DNA from 2 places in the Vibrio metoecus genome. Region 1 is predicted to be linked to the other one. Evidence: riboswitches for the same ligand, from Rfam matches in the RefSeq annotation. Region 1 holds a riboswitch; the other holds the start of a gene.

Evidence for each region. Region 1 has a riboswitch for thiamine pyrophosphate ahead of thiC (phosphomethylpyrimidine synthase ThiC). Riboswitches for the same ligand answer to the same signal wherever they lie in the genome.
Region 2: it holds a riboswitch for thiamine pyrophosphate, as region 1 does, so the genes downstream of both, thiD (bifunctional hydroxymethylpyrimidine kinase/phosphomethylpyrimidine kinase) here and thiC (phosphomethylpyrimidine synthase ThiC) in region 1, are expected to answer to the same signal.

The regions. Positions count from the first base shown of each region.
Region 1 is NZ_CP035686.1:2,752,056-2,767,453, forward strand. It holds gene EPB59_RS12540 (L-threonylcarbamoyladenylate synthase) at 137-694, shown strand; gene hemF (oxygen-dependent coproporphyrinogen oxidase) at 713-1,630, shown strand; gene aroE (shikimate dehydrogenase) at 1,692-2,528, shown strand; gene EPB59_RS12555 (DUF1488 domain-containing protein) at 2,525-2,800, shown strand; gene EPB59_RS12560 (gamma carbonic anhydrase family protein) at 2,781-3,332, opposite strand; gene EPB59_RS12565 (hypothetical protein) at 3,521-3,661, shown strand; rRNA gene EPB59_RS12570 (16S ribosomal RNA) at 3,821-5,363, shown strand; tRNA gene EPB59_RS12575 (tRNA-Ala) at 5,426-5,501, shown strand; rRNA gene EPB59_RS12580 (23S ribosomal RNA) at 5,790-8,675, shown strand; rRNA gene rrf (5S ribosomal RNA) at 8,770-8,885, shown strand; tRNA gene EPB59_RS12590 (tRNA-Asp) at 8,917-8,993, shown strand; tRNA gene EPB59_RS12595 (tRNA-Trp) at 9,025-9,101, shown strand; gene crcB (fluoride efflux transporter CrcB) at 9,327-9,707, shown strand; TPP riboswitch at 9,760-9,858, shown strand; gene thiC (phosphomethylpyrimidine synthase ThiC) at 9,958-11,898, shown strand; gene EPB59_RS12610 (thiamine phosphate synthase) at 11,901-13,172, shown strand; gene EPB59_RS12615 (HesA/MoeB/ThiF family protein) at 13,162-13,935, shown strand; gene thiS (sulfur carrier protein ThiS) at 13,929-14,132, shown strand; gene EPB59_RS12625 (thiazole synthase) at 14,137-14,907, shown strand; gene thiH (2-iminoacetate synthase ThiH) at 14,904-15,398, shown strand, end outside.
Region 2 is NZ_CP035686.1:1,436,186-1,451,583, reverse strand. It holds gene EPB59_RS06525 (CBS domain-containing protein) at 1-689, opposite strand, end outside; gene EPB59_RS06520 (amino acid aminotransferase) at 894-2,084, opposite strand; gene EPB59_RS06515 (sugar O-acetyltransferase) at 2,640-3,257, shown strand; TPP riboswitch at 3,292-3,414, shown strand; gene thiD (bifunctional hydroxymethylpyrimidine kinase/phosphomethylpyrimidine kinase) at 3,475-4,323, shown strand; gene asnS (asparagine--tRNA ligase) at 4,390-5,790, opposite strand; gene EPB59_RS06500 (methyl-accepting chemotaxis protein) at 5,936-7,567, opposite strand; gene queD (6-carboxytetrahydropterin synthase QueD) at 7,880-8,242, shown strand; gene EPB59_RS06490 (L-serine ammonia-lyase) at 8,333-9,694, opposite strand; gene EPB59_RS06485 (aromatic amino acid transport family protein) at 9,787-11,040, opposite strand; gene EPB59_RS06480 (CoA pyrophosphatase) at 11,339-11,953, opposite strand; gene pabB (aminodeoxychorismate synthase component 1) at 12,143-13,519, opposite strand; gene EPB59_RS06470 (fumarate hydratase) at 13,698-15,215, shown strand; gene EPB59_RS06465 (hypothetical protein) at 15,331-15,398, shown strand, end outside.

The DNA of each region.
Region 1 (15,398 bases):
TAAACCCGTGTTGCGGCGCATTATACGGGGATTTTTATCTCAAGCAAACGTTTGCTTTTTGTTGGTGGTGAGAATGACTGGTCAATCGCCATACTATTCGTACACTGCTATTGAGTGATATATAGGAGTCGATAAAGTGGACAATCTGCAACAAGCAGTGCATGTGCTGCAAAGTGGCGGTGTGATTGCCTATCCCACCGAAGGGGTATTTGGTTTAGGCTGTGATCCGGACAACCAAGCCGCGATGCTGCGTTTACTTGCGATTAAGCAGCGTCCGATTGAAAAAGGGGTGATCTTGATTGCGGCAAACTATGAGCAGTTACGTCCCTATATCGATGAAAACCAGCTTACGGCAGAGCAGTTGGCTCAGGTATTAGCGTCATGGCCCGCTCCGTTGACTTGGGTGATGCCCGCAAGCATTCATACCCCGAGTTGGGTACGAGGTCAGTTTGATACGGTGGCGGTGCGAGTGTCTAATCATCCGTTAGTCCAGAAATTGTGTTTGGCGTTTGGCAAACCATTAACGTCAACCAGTGCCAACTTAAGTGGACAACCCGCTTGTACCACACAGCAAGAAGTGGTGGCTCAGTTAGGAAGTCAAATTGAGGCCGTGTTGGAAGGCAAAACCAGTGGCCGTTGTGGCCCGAGTGAAATTCGCGATGCACGCAGTTTACAAGTGTTAAGACAGGGATAACCCTGCGCAGGAGAGAACGTGAAGTCAAACATAGATAAGCAAGCAGTGAAGCACTTTTTACTGCAGCTACAAGATAAGATTTGCCAACAATTGGAAGCCACAGATGGTCAAGCGCAATTTATTGAAGATGCATGGCAACGTGAGCCGGGCGAAAAGTTGGGTGGTGGTGGCCGTACCCGAGTGATGCGAGATGGCGCCGTTTTCGAACAAGGCGGTGTGAACTTCTCCCATGTATTTGGTGAACAGATGCCCGGCTCTGCGACGGTCCATCGTCCAGAATTGGCAGGTCGCCGCTTTGAAGCCATGGGTGTTTCTCTGGTCATGCATCCGAAAAACCCGTACGTCCCGACCTCTCATGCCAATGTGCGCTTTTTTATTGCTGAAAAAGAGGGGGAAGATCCGATCTGGTGGTTTGGTGGTGGTTTTGACCTTACGCCGTTTTATCCCTTTGTTGAGGATTGCCAGCTCTGGCACCAAACTGCGAAAAATCTCTGCGCACCTTTTGGTGCAGAAATCTATAACGAGCATAAAGCATGGTGTGATCGCTACTTCTATTTACCGCACCGTAATGAAACACGTGGTATCGGCGGATTATTTTTTGATGATCTGAATGAATGGCCATTCGAGCAATGTTTTGCCTATATGCAGGCGGTCGGTGAAGGTTATACCCAAGCTTATGTGCCGATTGTCGAAAAACGCAAAAACACGCCCTTTACAGAGCGCGAGCGCCAATTCCAACTCTATCGCCGTGGTCGATACGTTGAATTTAATTTGGTGTTGGATCGCGGCACGCTGTTTGGTCTGCAAACCGGTGGTCGTACCGAGTCAATTTTGATGTCGATGCCGCCTCTAGCACGTTGGGAATACGCTTATCAACCTGAGTCTGATACCCCAGAAGCCCAATTGAGCGAGTTTTTAGTTCCGCGTGAATGGTGACACTTGAAGTTCTGAGTGATAGGGTCGCGAAAGTGACCCTTTTGATTGTTTAGGCAAAGATATGGCTTCTCAAATCGATCAGTATGTAGTTTTTGGTAATCCCATTAACCACAGTAAATCCCCCTTTATTCATACGCTGTTTGCACGTCAAACCCAACAGCCCATGACCTATACCGCACAATGCGTGCCAGTCGATGGGTTTATCGAAGCGGCTAATCACTTCTTTGCGCAAGGTGGGCGAGGCTGTAATGTAACGGTGCCTTTCAAGGAAGATGCGTATCGTTTTGCTGGGCGACTGACGGAACGCGCTCGGTTGGCTGGTGCGGTGAACACGCTGAAAAAGTTGGATGATGGTGAAATACTCGGTGACAACACTGATGGCGAAGGCTTGGTACAAGATCTGCTCGCTCAACAAGTGCAACTGAAAGGTGCGACTATTTTGTTGATTGGCGCAGGTGGTGCGGCGCGTGGTGTGCTCAAACCACTGCTGGATCAACAGCCCTCCTCGATTACGATTACCAATCGGACGTTATCTAAAGCCGAACAATTGGCGGAGATACTGGCACCCTACGGTACTGTGATAGCCAAACCTTTCACAGAGATTACTCAAAGCTATGATGTGATCATTAACTCGACCTCAGCCAGTCTAGATGGTGAGCTTCCTGCGCTTGATCCTGTGATTTTTTCACCTCGCTCTGTCTGCTATGACATGATGTATGGCAAAGGGCACACCGTATTTAACCAATGGGCCCTACAACAAGGCTGTGCGCAGGTGATTGATGGCTTAGGTATGCTAGTGGGGCAAGCTGCGGAAAGTTTTATGTTGTGGCGAGGATTACGTCCGGGAACCAAGCAAATTTTGCGCGAGCTGCGTAAAAATCTTGAGGGGGCACTATGAACCAATCCATCCTGTTTCCAGACTTACAGCATTGGGATGAGAGCAAACAAGCCGTCGTATTTTTTGCTCAGCAAAACGGAGCGTTAATCGAATGTCTTGTGGCACGTCAAGTTCTACAAGAACTCTCAGGCGAAGCCTTAGCAGAATCGCAACACGTGATGATGGTATTCAGTGAATGGCGTTTTGACCTAGAGGAACTCGCCGAACAAGCGATTGAAGACGAAATGTTTAACTCTCTAGGTCAAATTGAGATCACTCGCGAACGGTTTTAACGTCATTCAGATAGTCATTTTTACTCTGAACGTAGTTACTTGAAGACTTTAAGAGAAAAGCGCGCTCTTTTTCATTGAGAGGGCGTGCTTGTTTGACTGGGCTACCTATATAAAGAAAGCCACTTTCGAGTTGCTTGCCAGGAGGCACTAAACTGCCCGCGCCAATCATCACATCACTTTCAATTACGACGCCGTCCAACACGATAGAACCCATACCGACTAATACACGATCATGAATAGTGCAACCATGTAGCATGACTTTATGCCCAACCGTCACATCATCTCCTATCAGTAGAGGATATCCATTCGGGTTTTCAGCGTTTTTGTGGGTGACATGTAATACAGAGCCGTCTTGAATGTTAGTGCGCTTCCCAATCCGAATGTGGTTCACATCACCACGAGCTGCCACTAAAGGCCAAATGCTTGCATCATCATCCAGTTCAATGTCTCCAACGATGACTGCGCTGGCATCCACATAAACCTTTTCCCCTAATTTTGGCGCAATGCCTTTATAGCTACGAATTGAACTCATGATTTCACCTTTTTATAAGCGAGTAGTGGGTATAGTAGATGGCCTAATCATTAACAAATAGCCAATTATGCCTAAAACATCACCAAGTATCCGAAATCTTTAAAAAACTTCTAAAAAGTGCTTGCCAATATAACTAGCTTCTCTATAATCCGCCCTCACTGACACGGCAGACGCAACAAGCGTTAGCAGTGATTCAGTTCGGTGTTTTAGGTGGCGAAATCGCCAACGAAAATAAACTGAAAAAAGTGTTTGACACAACAGTTTATCTCGCTAAAATGGCCGCCTCTTCTGAAGCGGACCGCCAAGAAGAACGCTCTTTAACAATATAAACCAATCAATCTGTGTGGGCACTCGTTGATGATAATCAAAAAAAGATTTATCAATGAACTGAGTGGCCATTTGAATGAGCAATCATTCAGCACAGTCAATTCACTATCGAAAGATAGTATCAGTATTCATTGAGCCGAAGCGAAAGCTTCAAAAACTTTTAATTGAAGAGTTTGATCATGGCTCAGATTGAACGCTGGCGGCAGGCCTAACACATGCAAGTCGAGCGGCAGCACAGAGGAACTTGTTCCTTGGGTGGCGAGCGGCGGACGGGTGAGTAATGCCTGGGAAATTGCCCGGTAGAGGGGGATAACCATTGGAAACGATGGCTAATACCGCATAACCTCGTAAGAGCAAAGCAGGGGACCTTCGGGCCTTGCGCTACCGGATATGCCCAGGTGGGATTAGCTAGTTGGTGAGGTAAGGGCTCACCAAGGCGACGATCCCTAGCTGGTCTGAGAGGATGATCAGCCACACTGGAACTGAGACACGGTCCAGACTCCTACGGGAGGCAGCAGTGGGGAATATTGCACAATGGGCGCAAGCCTGATGCAGCCATGCCGCGTGTATGAAGAAGGCCTTCGGGTTGTAAAGTACTTTCAGTAGGGAGGAAGGTGGTTAAGCTAATACCTTAATCATTTGACGTTACCTACAGAAGAAGCACCGGCTAACTCCGTGCCAGCAGCCGCGGTAATACGGAGGGTGCAAGCGTTAATCGGAATTACTGGGCGTAAAGCGCATGCAGGTGGTTTGTTAAGTCAGATGTGAAAGCCCTGGGCTCAACCTAGGAATCGCATTTGAAACTGACAAGCTAGAGTACTGTAGAGGGGGGTAGAATTTCAGGTGTAGCGGTGAAATGCGTAGAGATCTGAAGGAATACCGGTGGCGAAGGCGGCCCCCTGGACAGATACTGACACTCAGATGCGAAAGCGTGGGGAGCAAACAGGATTAGATACCCTGGTAGTCCACGCCGTAAACGATGTCTACTTGGAGGTTGTGACCTAGAGTCGTGGCTTTCGGAGCTAACGCGTTAAGTAGACCGCCTGGGGAGTACGGTCGCAAGATTAAAACTCAAATGAATTGACGGGGGCCCGCACAAGCGGTGGAGCATGTGGTTTAATTCGATGCAACGCGAAGAACCTTACCTACTCTTGACATCCAGAGAATCTAGCGGAGACGCTGGAGTGCCTTCGGGAACTCTGAGACAGGTGCTGCATGGCTGTCGTCAGCTCGTGTTGTGAAATGTTGGGTTAAGTCCCGCAACGAGCGCAACCCTTATCCTTGTTTGCCAGCACGTAATGGTGGGAACTCCAGGGAGACTGCCGGTGATAAACCGGAGGAAGGTGGGGACGACGTCAAGTCATCATGGCCCTTACGAGTAGGGCTACACACGTGCTACAATGGCGTATACAGAGGGCAGCGATACCGCGAGGTGGAGCGAATCTCACAAAGTACGTCGTAGTCCGGATTGGAGTCTGCAACTCGACTCCATGAAGTCGGAATCGCTAGTAATCGCAAATCAGAATGTTGCGGTGAATACGTTCCCGGGCCTTGTACACACCGCCCGTCACACCATGGGAGTGGGCTGCAAAAGAAGCAGGTAGTTTAACCTTCGGGAGGACGCTTGCCACTTTGTGGTTCATGACTGGGGTGAAGTCGTAACAAGGTAGCGCTAGGGGAACCTGGCGCTGGATCACCTCCTTACACGATGGTTATCGTGATGAGTGTCCACACAGATTGATTCGGTTTAGATTTGAGCATTAAGTGGGGCTATAGCTCAGCTGGGAGAGCGCTTGCATGGCATGCAAGAGGTCTGCGGTTCGATCCCGCATAGCTCCACCATCTTTAAGCGTTTTCGCTGAGAATGTTTAAAAATGGTTTTCATCAGAAAATCTTGCTCTTTAACAATTTGGAAAGCTGACAAAACAACAAATTATTGTTGTTTGTAAAGTTCTCAATGTTTATCGAAAGATAAACACCAACAACACATTCAAGTGTGCTTGGTATCGAATAAGACTTCGGTCTTGTTCAAAATTTGAGTCCGGCAAAATCTGTCTCGCACTCATGTAAATTAAACGCGAGACAACTTAGGTTGTTTAAACAACAACCCGAAACTCCTTCGGGTTGTATGGTTAAGTGACTAAGCGTACACGGTGGATGCCTGGGCAGTCAGAGGCGATGAAGGACGTACTAACTTGCGATAAGCGCAGATAAGGCAGTAAGAGCCGTTTGAGTCTGCGATTTCCGAATGGGGAAACCCAACTGCATAAGCAGTTACTGTTAACTGAATACATAGGTTAACAGAGCAAACCGGGGAACTGAAACATCTAAGTACCCCGAGGAGAAGAAATCAACCGAGATTCCGGTAGTAGCGGCGAGCGAACCTGGATTAGCCCTTAAGCACTCGGTGAAGTAGGTGAACAAGCTGGAAAGCTTGGCGATACAGGGTGATAGCCCCGTAACCGACGCTTCATCGAGCGTGAAATCGAGTAGGGCGGGACACGTGATATCCTGTCTGAATATGGGGGGACCATCCTCCAAGGCTAAATACTCCTGACTGACCGATAGTGAACCAGTACCGTGAGGGAAAGGCGAAAAGAACCCCTGTGAGGGGAGTGAAATAGAACCTGAAACCGTGTACGTACAAGCAGTAGGAGCACCTTCGTGGTGTGACTGCGTACCTTTTGTATAATGGGTCAGCGACTTATATTCAGTGGCAAGGTTAACCGTATAGGGGAGCCGTAGCGAAAGCGAGTCTTAACTGGGCGCTCAGTCTCTGGATATAGACCCGAAACCGGGTGATCTAGCCATGGGCAGGTTGAAGGTTGAGTAACATCAACTGGAGGACCGAACCGACTAATGTTGAAAAATTAGCGGATGACTTGTGGCTAGGGGTGAAAGGCCAATCAAACTCGGAGATAGCTGGTTCTCCCCGAAAGCTATTTAGGTAGCGCCTCGGACGAATACTACTGGGGGTAGAGCACTGTTAAGGCTAGGGGGTCATCCCGACTTACCAACCCTTTGCAAACTCCGAATACCAGTAAGTACTATCCGGGAGACACACGGCGGGTGCTAACGTCCGTCGTGGAGAGGGAAACAACCCAGACCGCCAGCTAAGGTCCCAAAGTATTGCTAAGTGGGAAACGATGTGGGAAGGCTCAGACAGCTAGGATGTTGGCTTAGAAGCAGCCATCATTTAAAGAAAGCGTAATAGCTCACTAGTCGAGTCGGCCTGCGCGGAAGATGTAACGGGGCTAAGCAATACACCGAAGCTGCGGCAATGTCCTTTGGACATTGGGTAGGGGAGCGTTCTGTAAGCCGTTGAAGGTGAATCGTAAGGTTTGCTGGAGGTATCAGAAGTGCGAATGCTGACATGAGTAACGACAAGGGGGGTGAAAAACCTCCCCGCCGGAAGACCAAGGGTTCCTGTCCAACGTTAATCGGGGCAGGGTGAGTCGACCCCTAAGGCGAGGCTGAAAAGCGTAGTCGATGGGAAACGGGTTAATATTCCCGTACTCAATCAAATTGCGATGGGGGGACGGAGAAGGCTAGGTGGGCCAGGCGACGGTTGTCCTGGTTCAAGTGCGTAGGCTTAAGAGTTAGGTAAATCCGGCTCTTTCTAAGGCTGAGACACGACGTCGAGCTACTACGGTAGTGAAGTCATTGATGCCATGCTTCCAGGAAAAGCCTCTAAGCTTCAGATTTGATGGAATCGTACCCCAAACCGACACAGGTGGTCGGGTAGAGAATACCAAGGCGCTTGAGAGAACTCGGGTGAAGGAACTAGGCAAAATGGTACCGTAACTTCGGGAGAAGGTACGCTCTTGATGGTGAAGTCCCTCGCGGATGGAGCTGACGAGAGTCGCAGATACCAGGTGGCTGCAACTGTTTATTAAAAACACAGCACTGTGCAAAATCGCAAGATGACGTATACGGTGTGACGCCTGCCCGGTGCCGGAAGGTTAATTGATGGGGTTAGCGTAAGCGAAGCTCTTGATCGAAGCCCCGGTAAACGGCGGCCGTAACTATAACGGTCCTAAGGTAGCGAAATTCCTTGTCGGGTAAGTTCCGACCTGCACGAATGGCGTAATGATGGCCACGCTGTCTCCACCCGAGACTCAGTGAAATTGAAATCGCTGTGAAGATGCAGTGTACCCGCGGCTAGACGGAAAGACCCCGTGAACCTTTACTACAGCTTGGCACTGAACATTGAACCTACATGTGTAGGATAGGTGGGAGGCTATGAAGACGTGACGCTAGTTGCGTTGGAGCCGTCCTTGAAATACCACCCTTGTATGTTTGATGTTCTAACTTAGACCCATTATCTGGGTTGAGGACAGTGCCTGGTGGGTAGTTTGACTGGGGCGGTCTCCTCCCAAAGAGTAACGGAGGAGCACGAAGGTGGGCTAATCACGGTTGGACATCGTGAGGTTAGTGCAATGGCATAAGCCCGCTTAACTGCGAGAATGACGGTTCGAGCAGGTGCGAAAGCAGGTCATAGTGATCCGGTGGTTCTGTATGGAAGGGCCATCGCTCAACGGATAAAAGGTACTCCGGGGATAACAGGCTGATACCGCCCAAGAGTTCATATCGACGGCGGTGTTTGGCACCTCGATGTCGGCTCATCACATCCTGGGGCTGAAGTCGGTCCCAAGGGTATGGCTGTTCGCCATTTAAAGTGGTACGCGAGCTGGGTTTAGAACGTCGTGAGACAGTTCGGTCCCTATCTGCCGTGGGCGTTGGAAGATTGAAGGGGGCTGCTCCTAGTACGAGAGGACCGGAGTGGACGAACCTCTGGTGTTCGGGTTGTGTCGCCAGACGCATTGCCCGGTAGCTAAGTTCGGAATCGATAACCGCTGAAAGCATCTAAGCGGGAAGCGAGCCCTGAGATGAGTCTTCCCTGATACTTTAAGTATCCTAAAGGGTTGTTCGAGACTAGAACGTTGATAGGCAGGGTGTGTAAGCGTTGTGAGGCGTTGAGCTAACCTGTACTAATTGCCCGTGAGGCTTAACCATACAACACCCAAGGGGTTTTGTAGTGGACTCAATAAGCTAAGCGCATAAGAATGTGTGTGAGAACGAAAACAGCTTTCCGAATTTTAAGAATTTGCTTGGCGACCATAGCGTTTTGGACCCACCTGATTCCATCCCGAACTCAGAAGTGAAACGAAACAGCGTCGATGGTAGTGTGGGGTTTCCCCATGTGAGAGTAGAACATCGCCAGGCTTTTAATTTAGCACCAAGCGCTAACCAATGCGGAGCGGTAGTTCAGTTGGTTAGAATACCGGCCTGTCACGCCGGGGGTCGCGGGTTCGAGTCCCGTCCGCTCCGCCACTTATTTAGAGCTTAGGCTCACAAGAACAACAGGGGTGTAGCTCCAATTGGCAGAGCAGCGGATTCCAAATCCGCGTGTTGGGAGTTCGAATCTCTCCACCCCTGCCATATATTGAACCTCAGCAGCAATGCTGAGGTTTTTCTTTATCTGTGTTTTGACAAATTCCAGTCAAACATCGTGATACGTGACGTATGTAACTTTTCTTATTTACCATCTATGCCTCCCTTCTTCCCATATTTCTTCTTTTAATTAAATCTATTCTTGCGCTGAAATATCGCACTTTATCATTATGAATGTTTAAAATAGCTTCTCTAAATAATGGAGGAACAAGCATGCCGCTATCTATGTTGGGGTTTATTGCTTTGGGTGGGGCGATTGGCGCTTGTGCCCGCTTCTTAGTCTCTGAAATGTGCATTACTCTTTTTGGCCGGGGTTTCCCTGTGGGAACGCTCACCGTGAATGTTGTTGGTTCATTCATTATGGGGGTTTTGATTGCTTGTGTTGAAAACGAGTGGTTAAGCCCTTACCCGTGGAAACAAGTGATTGGCCTCGGTTTTCTGGGGGCATTGACGACATTCTCTACTTTCTCAATGGATAATGTGCTGTTAATGCAACAAGGAGCCTTTTTTAAAATGGGAGCGAATGTGCTGCTCAACGTGATTTTGAGTATTTCCGCTGCTTGGCTTGGGTTCTACTGGTTAATAAAAAGTTGATAAGTGAAACAGTCATTTTACTTGGTTAACCAATAACCTTTATCTATAATGCTTCCACTTGTCGGAGTGCCATTGGGCTGAGACCGTTTATTCGGGATCCGTTGAACCTGATCAGGTTAATACCTGCGAAGGGAACAAGAGAAGACTCTCTGGGTGACCTATTATTTTTAGTAGCGATCTTACCTGTCGACTCACCTCTTATAGCATTTTTCCGTCAAGCATTTCTCCCTCTTATTAAAAAGGAAATGCTATGTCGAATCGTAAGCAAGCAAGACTGGAAGCTAAACGTTTTATAGAAACTCTTTCAGTTGAACCCTATCCAAACTCTCAAAAGACATATCTTGTAGGATCTCGTACGGATATTCGTGTGCCTGTGCGTGAAATAACCCTCAGTAATACTTTGATCGGTGGTAGCAAAGAGGCACCTATTTTTGAGCCTAACGAGCCGATCTGTGTCTACGACACCTCTGGTGTTTATACTGATCCTGAGCATGATATAGACCTCTATACAGGACTCCCTAAACTGAGAGAGTCATGGATTGAAGAGCGTCAGGATACCCAGATTCTATCTAGCATGAGTTCTCATTTTGCTCGTGAGCGATTGGCCGATGAGACACTTGATGAGCTGCGCTATGGGCATCTTCCTCGGATTCGACGGTCTGCAAAGCAGCGTCGAGTGACTCAGTTACATTACGCAAGACAGGGTATTGTTACACCTGAAATGGAGTTCGTTGCGATTCGAGAAAACTCTCGTCGCCTATCAAATCAAGACCCCAGTTTAACTCAGCAACATGCAGGCCAGAATTTTGGAGCACACCTTCCTGATTTGATTACCCCTGAATTCGTACGCAATGAGGTTGCAGAAGGGCGTGCCATTATCCCATGCAATATTAATCATCCTGAATCCGAGCCAATGATCATTGGTCGTAATTTCTTGGTTAAGGTGAACGCAAATATTGGTAACTCTTCGGTCAGTTCATCTATCGAAGAGGAGGTGGAGAAACTGGTGTGGGCTACTCGCTGGGGTGCAGATACGGTCATGGATCTTTCTACTGGGCGGAATATTCACGAAACACGAGAATGGATTCTGCGCAATAGCCCTGTCCCTATTGGTACTGTACCTATGTATCAAGCATTAGAAAAAGTGAATGGCATCGCTGAAAATCTCACTTGGGAAGTCATGCGTGACACTTTGCTTGAGCAAGCCGAGCAAGGTGTGGACTATTTTACGATTCATGCCGGTTTGTTATTACGTTATGTGCCGATGACGGCAAAACGCATGACTGGGATTGTTTCTCGCGGTGGTTCTATCATTGCTAAATGGTGCCTTTCTCACCATAAGGAGAATTTCCTTTATACCCATTTTCGTGAAATCTGTGAGATTTGCGCGCAATATGATGTGGCTCTATCTCTTGGAGATGGGCTTCGTCCAGGCTCGATTGCTGATGCTAACGATGAAGCACAATTTGCTGAGTTACGTACCCTTGGTGAGCTAACCCAAATAGCTTGGGAATATGATGTTCAGGTCATGATTGAAGGCCCAGGACATGTGCCGATGCATTTGATTAAGGCGAATATGGATGAGCAGCTAAAACACTGCCATGAGGCTCCTTTCTATACTCTTGGACCATTAACCACCGATATCGCTCCTGGTTATGATCACATTACCTCAGGTATTGGTGCGGCAATGATTGGTTGGTTTGGGTGTGCCATGCTCTGCTATGTAACGCCGAAAGAGCACTTAGGATTACCCAATAAAGAAGATGTTAAAACAGGCCTTATTACGTACAAGTTAGCTGCACATGCTGCTGATTTAGCAAAAGGGCATCCAGGGGCTCAGATTCGCGACAATGCATTATCAAAAGCGCGTTTTGAATTCCGTTGGGAAGACCAATTCAACCTTTCATTAGATCCGGTAACAGCTCGTGCTTTCCATGATGAAACTTTACCGCAAGAGTCGGGTAAGGTTGCCCATTTCTGTTCTATGTGTGGCCCTAAATTCTGTTCTATGAAGATTTCACAAGAGGTAAGAGATTACGCTAATCATCAACAAACCTCAGAGACTTCAGTCATTGAATTGACCATGCCGGAGCAATTGGCTCAACAAGGAATGCACGATAAATCTCAAGAGTTTTTAGCCTCGGGGGCTGAGCTCTATCATCCATTAGTTAAAGAATTAGCTGAGGAGTGATGATGGCTCGCTTAGTTTTTCCCCGTCACATGGCTGCATTCACTGGCCGAGTGCAATCAGTGTTGTTTCTGGCTGAAAAGCAGGGATTTTCTATACAACACATCAGCTTAGATGTGGGTGATAGTCCATATTTTGTATTAATCGGTGGGTGTTCGTTAGTGATTGGCAGTGATGTGTGCTCCCCAGAGAACGCAAGTGAACCTTTAGATTATTACATACAGTATTTAGCAGGGCAGCCAGTACATCAGGCCAACTGTACGGTGAAGGTGGGGCTGCCCGATCCGCGTGACGGTGATTTCCAAATAGATCAGTGGCTTACTAAGGCGAACACTCCACAACAGATCTCTTATCCATTTGTTCATACATCATTGAATTATCAGCATAATCAACATCTTGCTTGGGTGTTAGCACTGTTAGCTCTGGATTTTCCTCTTGAGGATACATTGTGTATTGCTCGTGCCGCGATGAGTCAAGCTCTGTATGTTTCACGTGAAACATGGCCGACACAGTGGCAGCATTTTCCTGTAGTCAAAACAGCGTCGCATTCCGTTAAAGTTGTCGCTTTCCCTGCAATCGATAAGGCAAAATTTACACTCTACCCTGTAGTAGACGATGTGGCTTGGATTGAACTTCTATTGAAGCTTGGAGTAACCACGGTTCAATTGCGTATTAAAGATCCATCACGGCAAGACTTGGAAGAGCAAATCTCTCGCGCAGTCAGTTTGGGGCGGGAATATGACGCACAAGTCTTTATTAACGATTACTGGCAGCTGGCCATTAAGTACCATGCTTATGGTGTTCATCTGGGGCAAGAGGATCTGACGTCTGCCAATTTAGAACTGTTGTCGCAAGCAGGATTGCGATTAGGCCTCTCGACCCATGGTTATTTTGAGTTAGTGAATGCGGCATGTATACAACCTAGCTATATTGCACTGGGCCATATTTTCCCCACGACAACTAAACAGATGCCATCAAGACCACAAGGATTGGTACGCTTGGCGGCTTATCAAACCGTTGCTGATCAGATGCCTTATCACGGTGATCTAGGCATACCCACGGTGGCGATTGGAGGGATTGAACTCTCAAATATTCGTGATGTGCTCGCTTGTGGAGTGACGTCAGCTGCTGTTGTTCGGGCGATCACTCTAGCTGAGAATCCAGCTTTCGCCGTGCACCAACTCTTCTCTGCGTTTTATGAGTGTAAGGAAAAGCAGTTTCTGGGTCTGAAACAGAAAATAGCCACTTTGACTCAGGAGGCTAGTGATGCTCAGTGATCAACTTTTTCTGCGCTACCAACGGCAAATTAGCCTTGCCGAAGTGGATCACATCGGTCAACAAAAACTCATCAATGCGCGAATTTTGATGGTCGGGTGCGGTGGTCTTGGTTGTGTGGTGGCTCCTTATTTAGTCGGAGCTGGTATCGGGAGTCTCACCATTGCTGATGGAGATGAGTTGGAAATACACAATTTACATCGGCAGATTATCTATCGCGAAGAACAGTTAGGAGGCAATAAGGCGGAATTACTAGTCCAACATCTCCGCCTATTGAATTCTAATGTCCGCATTCGAACCGTTCCAAGGCAAGTTGACGAGCTGATTTTGACACTGGAAATAGATCAAGTGGATCTGGTCATTGACTGCAGTGACAACTTGGCAACCCGTCATGCCATTAACCGAGTCTGCTTTAATGCACAAGTTCCACTCATTAGTGGTGCGGCAATCGGGTGGGAAGGACATTTGATGGCGTTTCGCTATCAGCAAAACTCGCCTTGCTATCACTGCATTGTTCCAGATATGTCGGAGAGACAGCGCTGCAGCGACTCTGGTGTGATTGGACCCGTGGTGGGAATGGTAGGGAATGCACAAGCATTACTTGCTCTACATTATTTACTCGATAACACGCGATTTCCTGCCGAACAATTGATGCGCTTTAATGGAATGCAAATGCAATGGCAAACCTTGCAATTACACCAAGATAAAGCCTGTCCTGTTTGCGGTATTCATTCCGCAGTAATCAAGGAGTGTGCCCAGTGTTAGTTATATTTATTAATCAACAGCCTTTTAACGTTGTTGCTGAAACTTCATTGCGTGAATTGCACACCCAGCTCAAGCTCCCGCAACAAGGCTGTGTATTTAGTCTCAATGGCGATGTGATTCCCAGAAGTGAATGGGAACACGTTGGGTTAAGTGCAGGTGATCAGATTTCACTATTTCAAGCGATAGCAGGAGGCTAATCCCATGCTGAAGATTGCAGACAAAACATTTCATTCCAGATTATTTACGGGTACCGGAAAATTCTCCAACCGCACCGTCATGACGAATGCACTCGCAGCTTCGGGATCGGAGTTGGTCACCATGGCATTGAAGCGTATTGATTTCACCCAACTTAACGACGATATTCTCGCACCTCTACTCAACATGCAGATCAACTTGTTACCCAATACATCGGGTGCCAAAAACGCGGCCGATGCTGTGTATGCGGCTCAGTTGGCACGAGAAGCTTTGGGAACATCTTGGTTAAAGTTAGAAATTCATCCCGATCCGAAATATTTAATGCCAGATCCCGTGGAGACTTTGCTGGCGGCAGAGCAGTTGGTTAAATTGGGTTTTACCGTCTTACCTTATTGTCATGCGGACCCCGTGCTGTGCAAAAGATTGGAAGAAGTCGGATGTGCCGCCGTGATGCCGCTTGGTTCCCCGATCGGTAGTAATCAAGGCTTAGCCTCTAAAGCTTTCCTCGATATTATCATCGAACAAGCTAATGTTCCGGTGATTGTTGATGCTGGGATTGGTTCACCCTCTGATGCGGCATTAGCGATGGAATTGGGTGCCGATGCGGTGCTGGTTAACACGGCTATTGCAGCCGCTAGGGATCCAATCGCGATGGCTCAAGCATTTAAGCTTGCAGTTGAAGCGGGACGCATGGCGTATGAGTCAGGTATGCCATCACGCTTAAGGACGGCATCAGCTTCGAGCCCGTTAACTGGATTTTTGGATTTTGCGTTATGACGTTCATGCAGCGCTTCCAACTAATGGACTGGGATGACATTCGCCTATCTATTCATGCCAAAACAGCAAGGGATGTGGAGCAGGCTCTCTCTTCGCATAAGCGTACACTGGAGGACTTCAAAGCACTGATTTCTCCTGCTGCAGAGCCTTACCTCGAAGCAATGGCTCAAGTCGCTTATCAAGCTACTCGTCAGCGATTTGGTAACACTATGTCGATGTATATCCCGCTTTATCTTTCGAATCTTTGTTCAAACTCATGTACCTATTGTGGTTTTTCGATGGAGCACCGAATCAAGCGCAAAACACTGAATGTTGAAGAGGTTGAGCGTGAGGTTGTAGCGATCAAGAAAATGGGATTTGATAGTGTCTTGCTCGTCACGGGAGAACATGAAACTAAAGTTGGTATCGACTATTTTCGCCGAGTATTGCCCATCATCAAGCGGGCATTCAGCTACGTTGCGATGGAAGTACAGCCGTTACAACAAGAAGAG
Region 2 (15,398 bases), 1.3 Mb from region 1:
ATGACTTGACTGACTGCTTGAGTGATATCGATACCTTGCGCTAAAACACGGCGACAGAGATCTCGCTCAGTAATAATGCCGACGACTGGTGTGGAGTCATCTTCTTCATCATGCAGGATCTGATTATCTAAGATCAGTAACGCCGAAACATTTTCATTTGCCATGCGTAACGCAGCTTGCTGGATCGAAGCATTTTTATCTATGGTTGGGGCTGGGTGAGTTAATAACCGCTTGACTTTGCTGGTGATGAGATCGTTTTGCTCTTTTTGTTTCTTAACCGTTTGGCGTAAACGCACCGATTGTTCGACCTCAACGAAATCGGCGAAGCTGTCGAACTCTTCATGCAACTGGTGAAAGAGGGCCTCTGGAATGCAATACAGCAAGGTATCTTCAATCGCCGAGACCGCGAAGGAAACTTGGTTGCGAGTCAATAGCCCCATTTGTCCAAATAAACTGCCTTCTGTCAGTCGGTTATAAAGCTCGCCATGACGGCGATAGACTTCGACTGCACCACTACGAATCAAATACAAATCACTAATGGCTTGTTTGTGTCCGATAATTGGCGTGTCTTTACGAAAATAGGCAATTTCAATCTGTTGAGCGATGTTGGGTAACAGGTTAGAAGGTAGGGCATCAAAAGGGGGATGCTGTTGCAGAAACTGTTGAATCTCGATTAACTCGGCGTCCATGAGGGCTCCTCTCGTTACAAACATCCGTTGAGCGATGTTTTTGGCGGTTTGGGTTGACCATGCTACCTCACTTTACTGCGTGAGGTCTAATCGGAGGGATGGATTGTTTGGGAGTTTATAAAGATAGGTACAACAAAAGGTAACACCCAAAACAAAAAAACCGGCTATTTCAGCCGGTTTTTAGAATGAGCACGGGTGGCGAAATTACATCACCGCAGCAATGCCTTTGCACAGTGGCAGCATGTTTGATTTTGTCATGCCGGCAACGCTGATGCGGCCCGAGCCTACAATGTAGATACCCAACTCTGATTTCAAACGAGCGACTTGTTCTTTATTTAGACCAGAGAAAGAGAACATGCCATTTTGGCGCTCGATAAAGCTAAAGTCTGCGTCTACACCCACTTCTTTCAATGTGTTGACGAACAGTACGCGCATCTCTTGAATACGTTCACGCATTTCAGCCACTTCAGCTTCCCATTCAGCACGTAGCGCAGGGTTATTGAGAATATAAGTGACCACTGCGGCGCCGTGAGCGGGTGGGTTTGAGTAGATAGAGCGGATAATCGCTTTAACTTGTGAGAACGCCGTTTCTGCAACCTCTGTTGAAGGTGCAACCAGAGTGAAAGCACCTACACGCTCGTTGTACAGACCAAAGTTCTTTGAAAATGAGCTGGCAACCAAAATTTCAGAATTGTATTTAGCAAAAGTACGTAGACCTGCCGCATCGTCTTCCACACCCGTTGCAAAGCCTTGGTAGGCAAAGTCAAACAGAGGCAGAAGACCTTTATCGGCAACTAACTTTGCCAACACTTCCCATTCTTGCTCCGTTGGGTCGATGCCTGTTGGGTTGTGACAACATCCGTGCAGAAGTACCACATCACCTTTCGCTGCTTGCTCTAAATCCGCCAACATAGCAGCAAAGTTTTTGTCTTTGGCTTCGGCATCGTAGTAAGCGTATTGCGTTGTTTCTAAACCTGCCGCGTTGAACACACCGTGGTGGTTCGCCCATGTTGGGTTGCTGATCCAAACCTTCACATCACCTAATTGACGTTTAATAAATTCACCAGCGACACGCAGAGCACCTGTACCACCAGGAGCTTGTGCCGTTTTCGCTAGTTTTTGAGTCACTATGTCAGAATTCGCGCCGAACAACAGTTTTTGTACTGCTAAACCGTACTCTGCAGTTCCTTCAATCGTGAGATAAGATTTGGTTTTCTCTGATTCAAGTAAGGCTGCCTCTGCTTTCTTTACGGTAGCAAGAACAGGGGTTTCTCCCGCTTCATTCTTATAAATACCAACACCGAGGTTAATTTTGTCGGTACGGGGATCTTTTTTGAACTCTTCAGTTAAACCAAGTATTGGGTCTGCGGGGGCGGCAACGACTTTTTCGAACATAAAGCACATCCATGTCAAGTTAGGGGTGGGAAGGAATGATTGAACTCATTAAATTTATCGTATTTATACCTTCCTCGAATTCTTGTGACAACAGTACCTGAAAGAAAATATCGAAAAATTTTTACTTGGCTGAGGAATTGGGAATAGCAGGTCATTTTGTGATGTAAATGGCCCAAGCTTTTCAGCTTAGGGCGGTGCCGGTGGTTTGCCTTTAGACTGACCAGATGACAGGGAAGGGGAAAATTCAGCGTGTGTTGGGATTATTACGTATGAAATTTTCAGCCGAGTGGGTTTGCTACTCGTAGCACGCAATATCACTCAGACCTTAGCCTTTAAAATGGGCAACGATAGCGGTAGATATTTCTTCAATAGCCAGACAGGCCTCAATAACTGCAGGAGAATAATGACTGTCCGATCTTGCGAGAGTGAGAGTTCTGGATTTTTTATGCTGAACGAATGGATTGTGTTATTTCACTCTCAACCTTTATGCAACGAAGTTTGCCAATTAGAGGTGAGTGTTTATGGTCAGAGTGTTGCACAGAAATAAGGAAGCCCATGAGTCGCGACTTAAAGGATTTTTCAGTTCAGTTACCCATAAACCGAGATTTGATAACCTATCAAACGCAGGTCAAAGAGAAACTGTATGATTTTAACCATACGCGCCCAGCCCAGCATGCTGAACGGCAAGCGATATTAAATTCGCTCTTGGGTGCGGCAAACGATGTGACGATTGTGCCTCCGTTTTTCTGCGATTTAGGCCATAACATTCATTTCAAGTGTGGTGGCTTCTTAAACACTAACGTCACTATTCTCGATATTGCTCCTGTGACGATTGGAGAATATGTACAGATGGGGCCAAATGTGGTGATCAGTACCGTCGGGCATCCACTGGATCTCGCGCAGCGTGTGTTACCGATTGCGGCTGGCAACCCGATTGTGATTGAAGATAACGTGTGGCTTGGCGCGGGCGCGATCGTGCTTGATGGCGTTACCATTGGTGCGCGTAGTGTGATTGGAGCTGGAAGTGTAGTAACCAAAGACATACCGCCGGATTGTGTTGCCGTGGGGAACCCGTGCCGAGTGATTCGCCAAATTGAGCACAGTGAAATGCCGTCTGAAGCGGAATTAGATGAAATGTGGCGTGATCTCGACTTTATTGAAAGTGATAAATAATCGCTGTCCACCGCATTAAATGCTGTTAAGATGCAGCTCATAGTCGGGGAGCCTGAGAGCGCATGAAAGAGTGCGAATCGAAGGCTGAGATCGCGTAGCGAGACCCGTTGAACCTGATTCAGTTAGGACTGACGTAGGGAACTATCCTCAACAGCTCGTATTGTTTCGCCATTCATCTGCGGTTTGGGATCAGTTCCTGTTTTTCACAGGAGCCTTTATGCCACTAATCTCTTCAAATCCTACCCCTATAGTGCTCACCATTGCTGGATCAGACAGTGGTGGCGGTGCGGGGATTCAAGCCGATATCAAAGCCATATCTGCAACCGGCAGTTATGCTTGTTCTGCCATTACTGCGATTACGGCGCAAAATACGCTGGGTGTTTCTGCCGTTTATCCTCTGCCTTTAGACATTCTTGAACAGCAATTAGATGCTATTTTCTGTGATATTCCGGTATTGGCGGTAAAAATTGGTATGTTGGCAGATGCCCCAATCATCGCTCTGGTTGCCAAGAAATTGCGTCAATATCAACCTAAATGGATTGTGCTCGATCCGGTGATGATCTCGACTAGCGGACATCATCTACTCGCAGAAGATGCCGTTGTCACCCTAAAAAATGCGCTGTTACCGCTTGCTAGCATAATCACGCCTAATTTACCGGAAGCAGCGGTTTTAGTTGGAATGACAGAGCAGGAATGGCAACACAATCCACAGCAGGGCATTGCTGCACTACGTCAGTTAGATACCCAAGCTGTTTTGCTCAAAGGAGGGCATAATCATCAGCAAATGGACAGTGATGATCTGCTTATCGAGGTTGATAATATCCACCATTTCCGCGCGCCACGAATTGCTACCAAGAACACACATGGCACGGGCTGTACACTCTCATCGGCAATTGCTTCCTATCTCGCTCAAGGTCATGTGTTGAAAGACGCTGTCGAGAAAGCTAAGCACTATATTCATCAGGCGATCTGGCATGCTGATCAACTGAAAATTGGTCAAGGTTATGGGCCAGTACACCATTTTTATCTACTGCAAATGGCTAAAAGCCAGCAGAAAAGCCAATAAGAGTGAGCTTGAGGTATAAAAAAAACCGTCTCGCTTGAGACGGTTTTTACATTCAACAGAGCGGAATTAGAAACTCGCGCTGCGTGGGGTGCGTGGGAACGGGATCACGTCACGTACGTTACCCATACCAGTTACGTAAGACACGAGACGCTCGAAGCCTAGACCGAAGCCTGCATGTGGAACTGTGCCGTAACGGCGCAGATCGCGATACCAATCCATGTGCTCAGGATCGATACCGAATTCACGCATACGTGCATCCAGAACGTCCAAACGCTCTTCACGTTGTGAACCACCGATGATTTCACCAATGCCCGGAGCTAATACGTCCATCGCCGCAACGGTTTTGCCATCTTCGTTCATACGCATGTAGAAGGCTTTGATGTCTTTTGGATAGTTCTTCACGATCACTGGCGCTTTGAAATGTTCCTCTGCGAGGAAGCGCTCGTGCTCAGAAGCCAAGTCGATACCCCACTCAACTGGGAACTCAAACGTTTTGCCACAGTTTTTCAGAATTTCGATCGCATCGGTGTAATCCACTTGTGCGAAGTCTGAATCTACAAACTTTTCAAGGCGGGCGATCACTTCGTTGTTGATACGATCGTTAAAGAACTCAAGATCGTCACGACGCTCTGCCAGTACGGCTTTGAACACATATTTCAGCATATCTTCAGCCAGTTTTGCTACGGTGTTTAGATCCGCGAACGCGACTTCAGGTTCAACCATCCAGAACTCCGCCAAATGACGGCTAGTGTTTGAGTTCTCAGCACGGAACGTTGGGCCGAAAGTGTACACTTTGCTGATTGCACAAGCATACGCTTCCGCGTTGAGCTGGCCTGATACGGTCAGGAAGGTTTCTTTACCAAAGAAGTCTTGGTTGTAATCCACTTTACCTGCCTCAGTGCGTGGCAGGTTTTCCATATCTAGCGTTGATACGCGGAACATTTCACCCGCACCTTCTGCATCAGAAGCAGTGATCAGTGGCGCAGAAACCCAGAAGTAACCTTGCTCGTGGTAGAAGCGGTGAATGGCTTGTGCCAAGCAGTTACGAACGCGTGCTACGGCACCGATCACGTTAGTACGTGGACGCAAGTGAGCCACTTCACGCAGATATTCAATAGAGTGACGTGTTTTCGCCATTGGGTAAGTGTCGGCATCTTCAACCCAACCAACTACTTTTACCGCAGTCGCAGCCAGTTCAAACGCTTGGCCAGAAGCTGGAGATTCAACAATGGTACCCGTTACTTCAACAGAGCAACCTGTCGTTAGCTTCAGGATTTCATTGTCGTAATTATTCAGATTATTAGGAACCACGGCCTGAATCGGGTTGAAACAAGAGCCGTCATAGATGGCAAGAAACGAAATTCCAGCTTTGGAATCACGACGTGTGCGAACCCAGCCGCGAACAGTGACTTCACTGTCTACTGCGAGCTTGCCGCTTAGTACGTCATTTACAGGCGCGTAAGTCATGTTTATTACAGTCTCCGTTGAGATAAAAGACACCCCAATGCCATTTGCAGCAATCGTTGCGCAAAAAATAGACGAAACATTGGGTTGTAGAGAGTTTTACAGATTCAACGGAACATATTACCTGTCAATTTGTCAGCTTCAACCTTTAATGTGGTTTCCGCGCAGAATTCTTCTCAATCAAGGTAAATTGGTTGAGCAATGACTCCAATTGTTGCGATAAATGTTCAAGATCGACACTGATTTCACGCGTTTCGCTCGCTGAATGGGAAGTGTCATCAGCATGATGAGTGATCACATCGACTTTACTTTGGATCTCATGGCTGACTTCAGTCGTACGTTTGGTTTGCTCTTGAATTCCCATCGCATGATTGAGCACTTGCTGCATTTCAGCGACCACATTGGTCATGACTTTAGAGAGTTCTTCAATCTCGGTTGAACGTTGGTGAGCGTGAGAACACACAGTATCAACGGAAGTGAGGGAGGCTTGGCTATCACGTTGGAAGCCAGAAATGATGTTCTCAATGTTGCCTGTCGCCTCAGCGGTGCGTGATGCTAAATGGCGTACTTCATCGGCTACCACGGCAAAGCCTCGGCCTTGTTCGCCCGCGCGGGCGGCCTCAATGGCAGCATTCAGAGCCAGTAGGTTAGTTTGTTCGGCAATGCCTTTAATCACACCAAGGATGGAGGAAACTTGGGTTGTTTGATTATTTAATTCCACAATACGTTGTTTAACCGATTCAATATCGCCAACCAGATTTTTGATATCTTCACTGGCTGCGTGTGCTTGCTTGGCACTTTGCTGGACAATACTGGTGGTGTGATTAACCAATTTAGAGGCTTCTTCGGTGGCGTATTCGACTTGCTGTTGTTTGGCTTGCATGTCGGTAATATTGAGCTGTACTTCGGAGGTTTCTTTTTGCTGATTATTGGCTGCCTGATCTGTCACTTGTGCCACATCAGTCAATTTTCTTGCTGAATCGGCAAGAGAATGCGAAGTGTCTTGCACTTGCTGCAAGCTCTCAGAAACAGTATCCATCAAAGAGTTAATTGATACGGCAAGTTGCCCGAGTTCATCTTTTCGGTCATTGGCTAAGCGATGAGACAGATCTTTACTCTTACTGACATCTGACATGAAAAACGAGGTTTTCTGCAGTGGGAGCACAATAATTCGACGCATAAAGTAGAGTGTGATCATAAAGCCAAATAGGGCAATCACGGACATAATTCCGATACCGATTAGAGTTCGATGATTCACCATTTGGGTTAAGTGGCTAAGATTAAACTCAAGGCGGATGACGCCAAGCACTTCACCTTCCGGAGCCATATGACAAGCCACACAGTTCGTTCCACGATAATTTTCACTCGACTTCATCGGTAAGGCAACCACAATACCTTGCCCCCAATCGCCAGAATAAGGTTCGATTACGGTTTCACCGGCGAGAGCGCGTTGATCGATGGAGTCTTGTGGTTTTTGCTCTGGCATTCCTGAACCATAAAGTTTATTCACAGTTGCCGACCGAATAACTCGGACTTGTTCGATGCCATCTTGAGCCAAGGCTTTCTGCCGCAACGTCTCTTTTTGTGCCATGGTGCCAGTGAGCATCATCATGTTCAAACTATCAAAGTAGTTACTGGCCTTATCGTGTAGCTGCTCACTTAGCACGGAATGAATCAGATCTTTTTGCTGCCAATATTGGTAGGAGGTTGAGCCTGCCAAAACTAAGGCAAACACGGTAATTAATGTCAGCAGCAATTTACTAAGAATGGATGAGTTCATGATAGTTTTGTAATTATAAGTGACCCCGACTTATGTAAATATAGCGTTAATTCGCTAGGTGACAAACGTAGACCAATTGTTAGTGTGACCTTAACCAAAGTGTGAGTTTAAATATGAGGGATGACGCATACTCTTTTGTGATAGCTCAACTTATTAAGCCGATGATTATCACCTAGTGCATTGATTGTTCAGGAATGTTTTTAGGCGATTTGCGTGAGAGGAGAGGTTGGTCAGAATTATGTTTTGAATAGCCTTGTCTCAATGCGGGAGATTTCTTAGTATTGCGGCTCTTTTAATGCCCCGAGAATGATGATGAAAACAGAATTATACAAAGAGTTTATGTTTGAGGCTGCCCACCACTTACCGCACGTGCCTGCTGGACATAAATGTGGACGCTTGCACGGCCACTCTTTCTTAGTTCGTCTGTACGTTGAAGGTGAAGTGAACCCTCATACTGGTTGGGTGGTTGATTTTGCTGAAATTAAAGCGGCATTCAAACCGATTTATGATCGCCTTGATCACTATTATCTGAATGATATTGAAGGGTTAGAAAACCCAACTAGCGAAGTGTTGGCAAAATGGATTTGGCAACAGCTTAAACCGAGTTTGCCTCTGCTGAGCAAAGTTGAGATTAAAGAAACCTGCACAGCGGGTTGTATTTATCGCGGTGAGTAGCGCATCGATGTCAGCTTCAATCTGACCATGCAAAGCATAAAAAAACGCCCGGATATCCGGGCGTTTTTGTGACAGTAAAAAGTGTTGCGATTAACAGATCACTTTGATGGCCAAGCCACCTTGTGAAGTTTCACGGTACTTAGCATTCATGTCCTTACCCGTTTCCAGCATGGTTTCAATCACTTTATCCAGTGAAACACGTGGAGCAGAAGAACGACGCAGCGCCATACGGGTTGAGTTGATCGCTTTCACCGCTGCAATGCCGTTACGCTCGATACATGGCACTTGCACTTGTCCTGCAACTGGGTCACAAGTCAAACCAAGGTTGTGTTCCATTGCGATTTCAGCCGCCATACACACTTGCTCTGGGCTACCGCCTAAAAGCTCAGCGAGACCCGCAGCGGCCATAGAACAAGCCACACCGACTTCGCCTTGGCAGCCTACTTCCGCACCTGAGATAGAGGCATTACGCTTGTACAAACCACCAATCGCACCAGAAGCCGCGAAGTAGCGGATATAGTCTTTCTCAGTCACGGTTTGGATGAATTTGTCGTAGTAGGCGAGTACCGCTGGGATAATGCCACACGCACCGTTGGTTGGTGCGGTCACAACGCGACCGCCTGCGGCGTTTTCTTCGTTAACCGCAAACGCATACATGTTTACCCAGTCAACCACTGCCATAGGATCGTTGGTGGTTTTTTCTGAAGTCAGCAGTTGTTGACGCAGTGCTGCCGCACGGCGTGGTACACGCAAAGGCCCAGGTAGGATGCCTTCGGTGTTCATGCCGCGTTCCATACACTCACGCATCGTACGCCAGATGTTGGCGAAATAGGTGCGAACTTCTTCGTCTGAGTGCATGGCTTTTTCGTTCGCCATTACTAGCGTGCTGATAGAGAGGCCACTCTCTTTACACTGGTTCAGCAGCTCTTCAGCAGAGCGGAAAACATAAGGAACTTGAATGAGAGATTCACTCTCTTTACCGAAGTGTTCTTCATCAACGATGAAACCACCACCGATAGAGTAGTAAGTTTTGCTGAAGATTTTCTCGTCATTGATCCACGCGTGAATCTGCATGCCGTTTTCGTGCAATGCCAGATTAGTGCGGTGGAAATTCATGCCACCTTCACGAGGGAAAGAGACGGTATGACAGTGCATACCAACAGGAAGACGTTCTGTTTCTTCTACACGAGCAATAAAGCCCGGAATCGAATCGATATCCACTTTCTCTGGCGTATTGCCTGCCAGACCCATGATGATAGCGATATCCGTGTGGTGACCTTTCCCTGTCAGTGATAGCGATCCATAAACGTCCACGGTGATTTTAGTGACGTCGCGCAATTTTCCCATTGAGCGTAGTTCGTCAATAAACTCTTTACCCGCTTTCATCGGTCCAACCGTGTGTGAGCTCGAAGGACCAACACCGATTTTATAGATGTCAAATACACTAATCATTTTGAATGCCTCAAAACTAAGCCCCCCTAGGAGTAGGGAGGCTTTTTGTATTGTTATATTTTGTGTTTTAAGCTCATACGCAAAGGTAGAGATTAAAGAGCGCCGTAGATTACAGAACTAATCGCAGCCAAGCCACAAATAACTGTAAAAATCTGTACAGGTGCTGAAGTCTTGAACTTCGCCATCGCAGGTACTTTGTGCATTGCGAATACAGGCAGCAGGAACAAGATAGCGGCAATCATTGGTGCGCCCATGGTTTCGATCATGCCAAGGATGCTTGGGTTGATAATGGCAACAATCCAAGTGGTAATTACGATGAAGCCCAGAGAGATTTTTTCAATCTTGCTGATTTGCATATCGCTGCGAGATTTCACCAGACCAACCAAACCTTCATGTGCACCAAGGAAGTGACCGAAGTAGCTTGAAGTGATCGCTGCGAATGCCACGATAGGACCTAAGTAAGAGATGATTGGTGAAGCGTGTTCGTTCGCTAGGTAAGACAGAACGGAGATGTTTTGCTCTTTCGCCATAGCCAGTTCTTCAGGAGACAGTGACAGTACCACCGAGAATACGAAGAACATCACGAAGCCCATCAGCATCATCGCTGCACCGCCAGTGATCATGTCAGTTTTCTTCACTGCGTTGTCACCAAATTGTTGGCGTTGCTCTTTAGAGAACTGAGAAATGATTGGGCTGTGGTTGAAAGAGAACACGATGATTGGAATCGCAAGCCATACAATAGTTGGCATTGCTGACCAATCAGGTGCGACTTCGATCATTGAAGTGTTCCAATCTGGAATCAGGTAGAAAGACAGTGCCAGTAGGATAAATACCAGAGGGTAAACCATGGCAGAAGTGGCTTTCAGCATCAGCTCTTTACCAAATACCACACCTGCTGTCATCGCGATAATCAGCGCACCAGAGAGCAACCAGCGAGGGATGGATTCCATGCCGATTTGGTTAACGAGGAAAGAGTCAACGGTGTTGGTGATACCCACGCCGTAAATCAGCACGATAGGGTAGATGGCGAAAAAGTAAGCAAAAGTAATAAGGTTAGCGCCAGCTTTACCAAAGTGCTCTTCAACGGTGTCGGTAATGTCTGCATCAGGGTTTTTTGCAGATAAAACGAAACGAGCCAAAGATTTGTGAGCAAACCATGTCATTGGTGCTGCAATTAACGCGAGGATAACTAATGGCCAGAAACCACCTGCACCAGCTTTAATCGGTAGGAAGAGTACACCTGCACCAACCGCCGTACCAAAAAGGGACAGAGCCCAGGTGAAATCTTTGTAGGTCCACTTGCTAGCAGAACGTGCTGTAGAAGTAGCCGCTGTTGTAGTATTCATATGTTTTTACTCATTTTGGGAACAGGAAATAAGTCGGAGCGCATTTTTGCACATTTTTCACATAATAAAACTAGATCTAAATCATGATTGGCTGTGCTTATTGAAACTTCTGTCAAAAACCTATTTTTGATCACGAAATTGGCGTGCCACATGTGAGAATTGTTAATAGGTTGGATTAGTTAAAGTTATCGTTGGGTGAAAGATTCTCAACGAATGAGCTAGCAAACGGTTGCGTTGCTTTTGGATTAGATTTTCTAATCAACCAAGCTTGTTAAGAAATACCAACTTAAAAACGAAATTAAACTAACTCATTGTAATTAATAAGTTGTTTTTGGAGGGATTGAATGATTTGTGCGGTCATACCCCATATAAAATGTTGTTTATAGGGGATGGCGAACACTCTATGGCAATGATTTTTTAGCTGAAACGTACCGCTGTAGAGCTTTTTTCGATCAAGCAAAAAACTGATTGGCACTTCAAATACTTCATCGACTTCATTGTGATCGAGCTGAATTTGGTAGTCTGACTCAACAAACGCCAAAATCGGTGTTACCACAAATTGGCTCACAGTCACTAACTCGGGTAGCTGTCCAACAATGTGGATTTTCTCTTCAAGGATACCGATCTCTTCCCGCGCTTCACGTTTTGCGGTGTGTTGGAGTGAACGGTCACCCTCTTCATATTTTCCGCCGGGAAAGCTGATCTGTCCGGGGTGATGCCTTAAATGTGCGGCTCGCTTTGTTAAAATCACGTGCAGCCCTTGTTGACGTTCGACTAAGCCAATCAAAACAGAGGCTTTGCGTAGCGTGTCGGGTGCTAAATGCGCGACACGCAGTAAACTTTCACGGTGGTATGCGACGGGCAAATGAAATTGAAACTGTTGAATAAACTCGTAACGACTGATTTTTCGCAAAATTGACCTCTATACCGTAATTAGCGTACAACACAAGTTATAGCGTGTTTCAAAACGATGCGCTGTCGGTTACTGCACATTTGCCGGATATGCTCTCTTCCTAATTGAAGCTTCAGGCAGGAAGGGGATGGTATGAGAGGAAAATCGCCAGCGGCATATGCGTCGCTGGCGGTAGTTCAAAACGGCGGATTAGGATTCTAAAGTCGGAAGAATTCGGCTTAACTTATCCAGTGTTTCTTGATATTCCGCCGCACCCTCACTGTCCGCGACTAAGCCGCCGCCCGCCCAAGCATAAAGTTGCTGCTGATAGGCAACCAAAGTACGAATAGTGATACTGGTGTCCATCGTTCCATGGCGGCTGAGGTAGCCAATTGAGCCACAATAAGCGCTTCGGCGATGCGGCTCAAGTTCTTCAATAATTTCCATAGCGCGAATTTTCGGTGCACCTGTAATCGAGCCACCAGGAAAGCAAGCTCGGAGTAGATCGGCTAATTCATAATGCTCATCGAGGGTTGCGCGAATCGTGCTTACCAGATGGTGCACAGCAGGAAAGCTCTCCACATCAAACAGCTTAGGTACATGTACGCTCCCCGGCTTTGCCACACGACCAATATCATTACGCAGTAGATCGACAATCATTAAATTCTCGGCCTGATCTTTTTCTGCGCTGACTAAATCTTGCTTGAGTAGGGCATCTTGTTGCTTGTCAGCATGGCGTGGACGTGTCCCTTTGATCGGTTTGGTTTCAATCACTCGATCGGAGACTTGCAGAAAACGTTCTGGAGAAACACTCAAAATTGCGCCTTGCGGCAAACGCAAAAAGGCGGAAAAGGGCGCTTGGTTGCCAGCTTCCAACTTCAAATACGCTTGCCATTCACTGCCTGTGTAATGAGCCTGAAAGCGCTGTGCGAGGTTGATTTGATAGCAGTCTCCAGAGCGTAAATACTCCTGCACGCGGACAAATTTATCTTGGTAGGCGGTATAGCTCATATTGGATCGCCATGGCGAAGTGAGAGCAAAGTCAGTCACTTTGCTTGGCATTTCTGCCTCTTGTTGGTTTAACCAACGCCAAGCTTCCTCAACGTTATGTCCCACTAGCTGCGCGGTCTGTTCTTGATGATCCACTACCAATGCCCAAGGATAAAGACCGACAGCCATATCAGGCATTGCAATATCTTGCTCGGCTAAGGTCGGGATTTGTTCAACTTGACGGCCGAGATCATAAGCAAAATACCCTAAAGTCCCTCCGATAAATGGGAGATCTTGATGATAAGTTAACGTCGGGAGGTACTGTTCTTGCGTTTGTGCCAAGAGCTGGAATGGGTCATCTCGTGACAATGTCACACTGTCGGCAGTACGAATTTCGGTTTCATTACCGAAGGTGGTAAGGGTTGCTAAAGGATTGGCAACCAGAATATCAAAGCGGCTATCCATATGAGTGGCAGACGCCGAGCGCAACAGCATCGCCCACGGTTGCTGTTCAATCGTATAAAAAAATTGTTTAGCAATATCATGGTGATAAGTTAGGTGTTTATGTTCAATTGACAAAATTTGGTTGTTATTCATTTGTGTAATTTGTGACAGAGAAACCGTTCATTGCGTAGCATCGTGAGGAAAGCAAGAGTATCATAAAAATCTCATACAAAGCTGCTACTTAAAGAGTGAGAGCTTTCTTCCATTTGGAAAGCAGTTGTCCACGTAAATAGCGGCAGTACACGGAAGCATAACAATAACGAGGCAAGCAATGACGGTAATACGCAAGCAAGATGTGATCAGCAGTGTTGCTGATGCGCTGCAGTACATCTCCTACTACCACCCATTGGACTTTGTAAAAGCCCTAGAAAAAGCCTACCAACGTGAAGAAAGCCAAGCGGCGAAAGATTCGATAGCGCAGATTTTGATTAACTCGCGTATGTCCGCTGAAGGACACCGCCCAATCTGCCAAGACACTGGTATTGTCACTTGTTTTGTGAACATCGGGATGGGTGTGCAATGGGACTCTACCGATATGACAGTGCAGCAGATGGTGGATGAGGGCGTACGCCAAGCGTACACCAACCCAGATAACCCACTGCGTGCCTCGGTATTGATGGATCCGGCAGGCAAACGCATCAATACCAAAGACAACACCCCAGCTGTGGTACACATCAACATGGTGCCAGGCGATAAAGTGGATATTCAAATTGCGGCCAAAGGTGGCGGCAGTGAAAACAAAACCAAGATGGTGATGCTCAACCCGTCCGATGATATTGCAGAATGGGTAGAGAAAACCGTGCCGCTGATGGGCGCGGGCTGGTGCCCACCGGGCATGCTCGGCATTGGTATTGGCGGTACAGCAGAAAAAGCTGCAGTGCTGGCTAAAGAAGCCTTGATGGAACACATTGATATTCATGAGCTTATCGAGCGTGGTCCGCAAAATGCGGAAGAAGAGCTGCGTTTAGACATTTTCAACCGTGTGAATAAGCTCGGTATTGGCGCGCAAGGCCTTGGCGGTTTGACCACTGTGGTGGATGTAAAAATCAAATCTGCACCAACTCACGCGGCTTCAAAACCTGTGTGCTTAATTCCAAACTGTGCGGCAACGCGCCATGTACATTTCACGCTTGATGGCAGCGGCCCTGCACAGCTAACACCACCTAAGTTAGAAGACTGGCCACAAATTACGTGGGAAGCGGGCGCCAATACGCGCCGTGTCAACCTTGATAACATCACCCGTGAAGAGATCCAAACTTGGAAAACGGGTGAAACCGTATTGCTGTCTGGCAAGATCCTCACCGGTCGTGACGCAGCACATAAACGCATTCAAACCATGCTGCAAAAAGGCGAGAAACTGCCCGAAGGTGTGGATTTGAAAGGCAAATTTATCTACTACGTTGGACCTGTGGACGCGGTTGGCGATGAAGTGGTTGGCCCAGCAGGCCCAACAACCTCAACACGTATGGACAAGTTTACCGACATGATGCTGGAAGAGGTCGGCGTTATGGGCATGATTGGTAAAGCAGAGCGTGGCCCAGCTACCGTTGAATCGATCAAGAAACACAAAGCGGTTTACTTGATGGCGGTAGGCGGTGCGGCTTACTTAGTGGCGAAAGCGATCAAGAAAGCTCGCGTAGTCGCGTTTGAAGATCTCGGTATGGAAGCAATCTACGAATTTGAGGTCGAAGATATGCCAGTCACAGTCGCGGTTGACTCAACCGGTGCGAATGCGCACCAAATTGGTCCAGATACTTGGCGGGTCAAAATCGCTGAAGCGGCCAAGTAACGCTTTGTAACTCTGTTCAATAAAACACTTGGCAAAAAAATGACAAAGGTGCAGCGTAAGTTGCACCTTTTTAATATTACAATTCATTCTGTTATCGATACGTCAGGAGCCAAACATGCCTCGTTTTATCCAAATTCTACAAATCATTATTGCCGTTATGATTGGCGCAGTAGTCGGTTACGA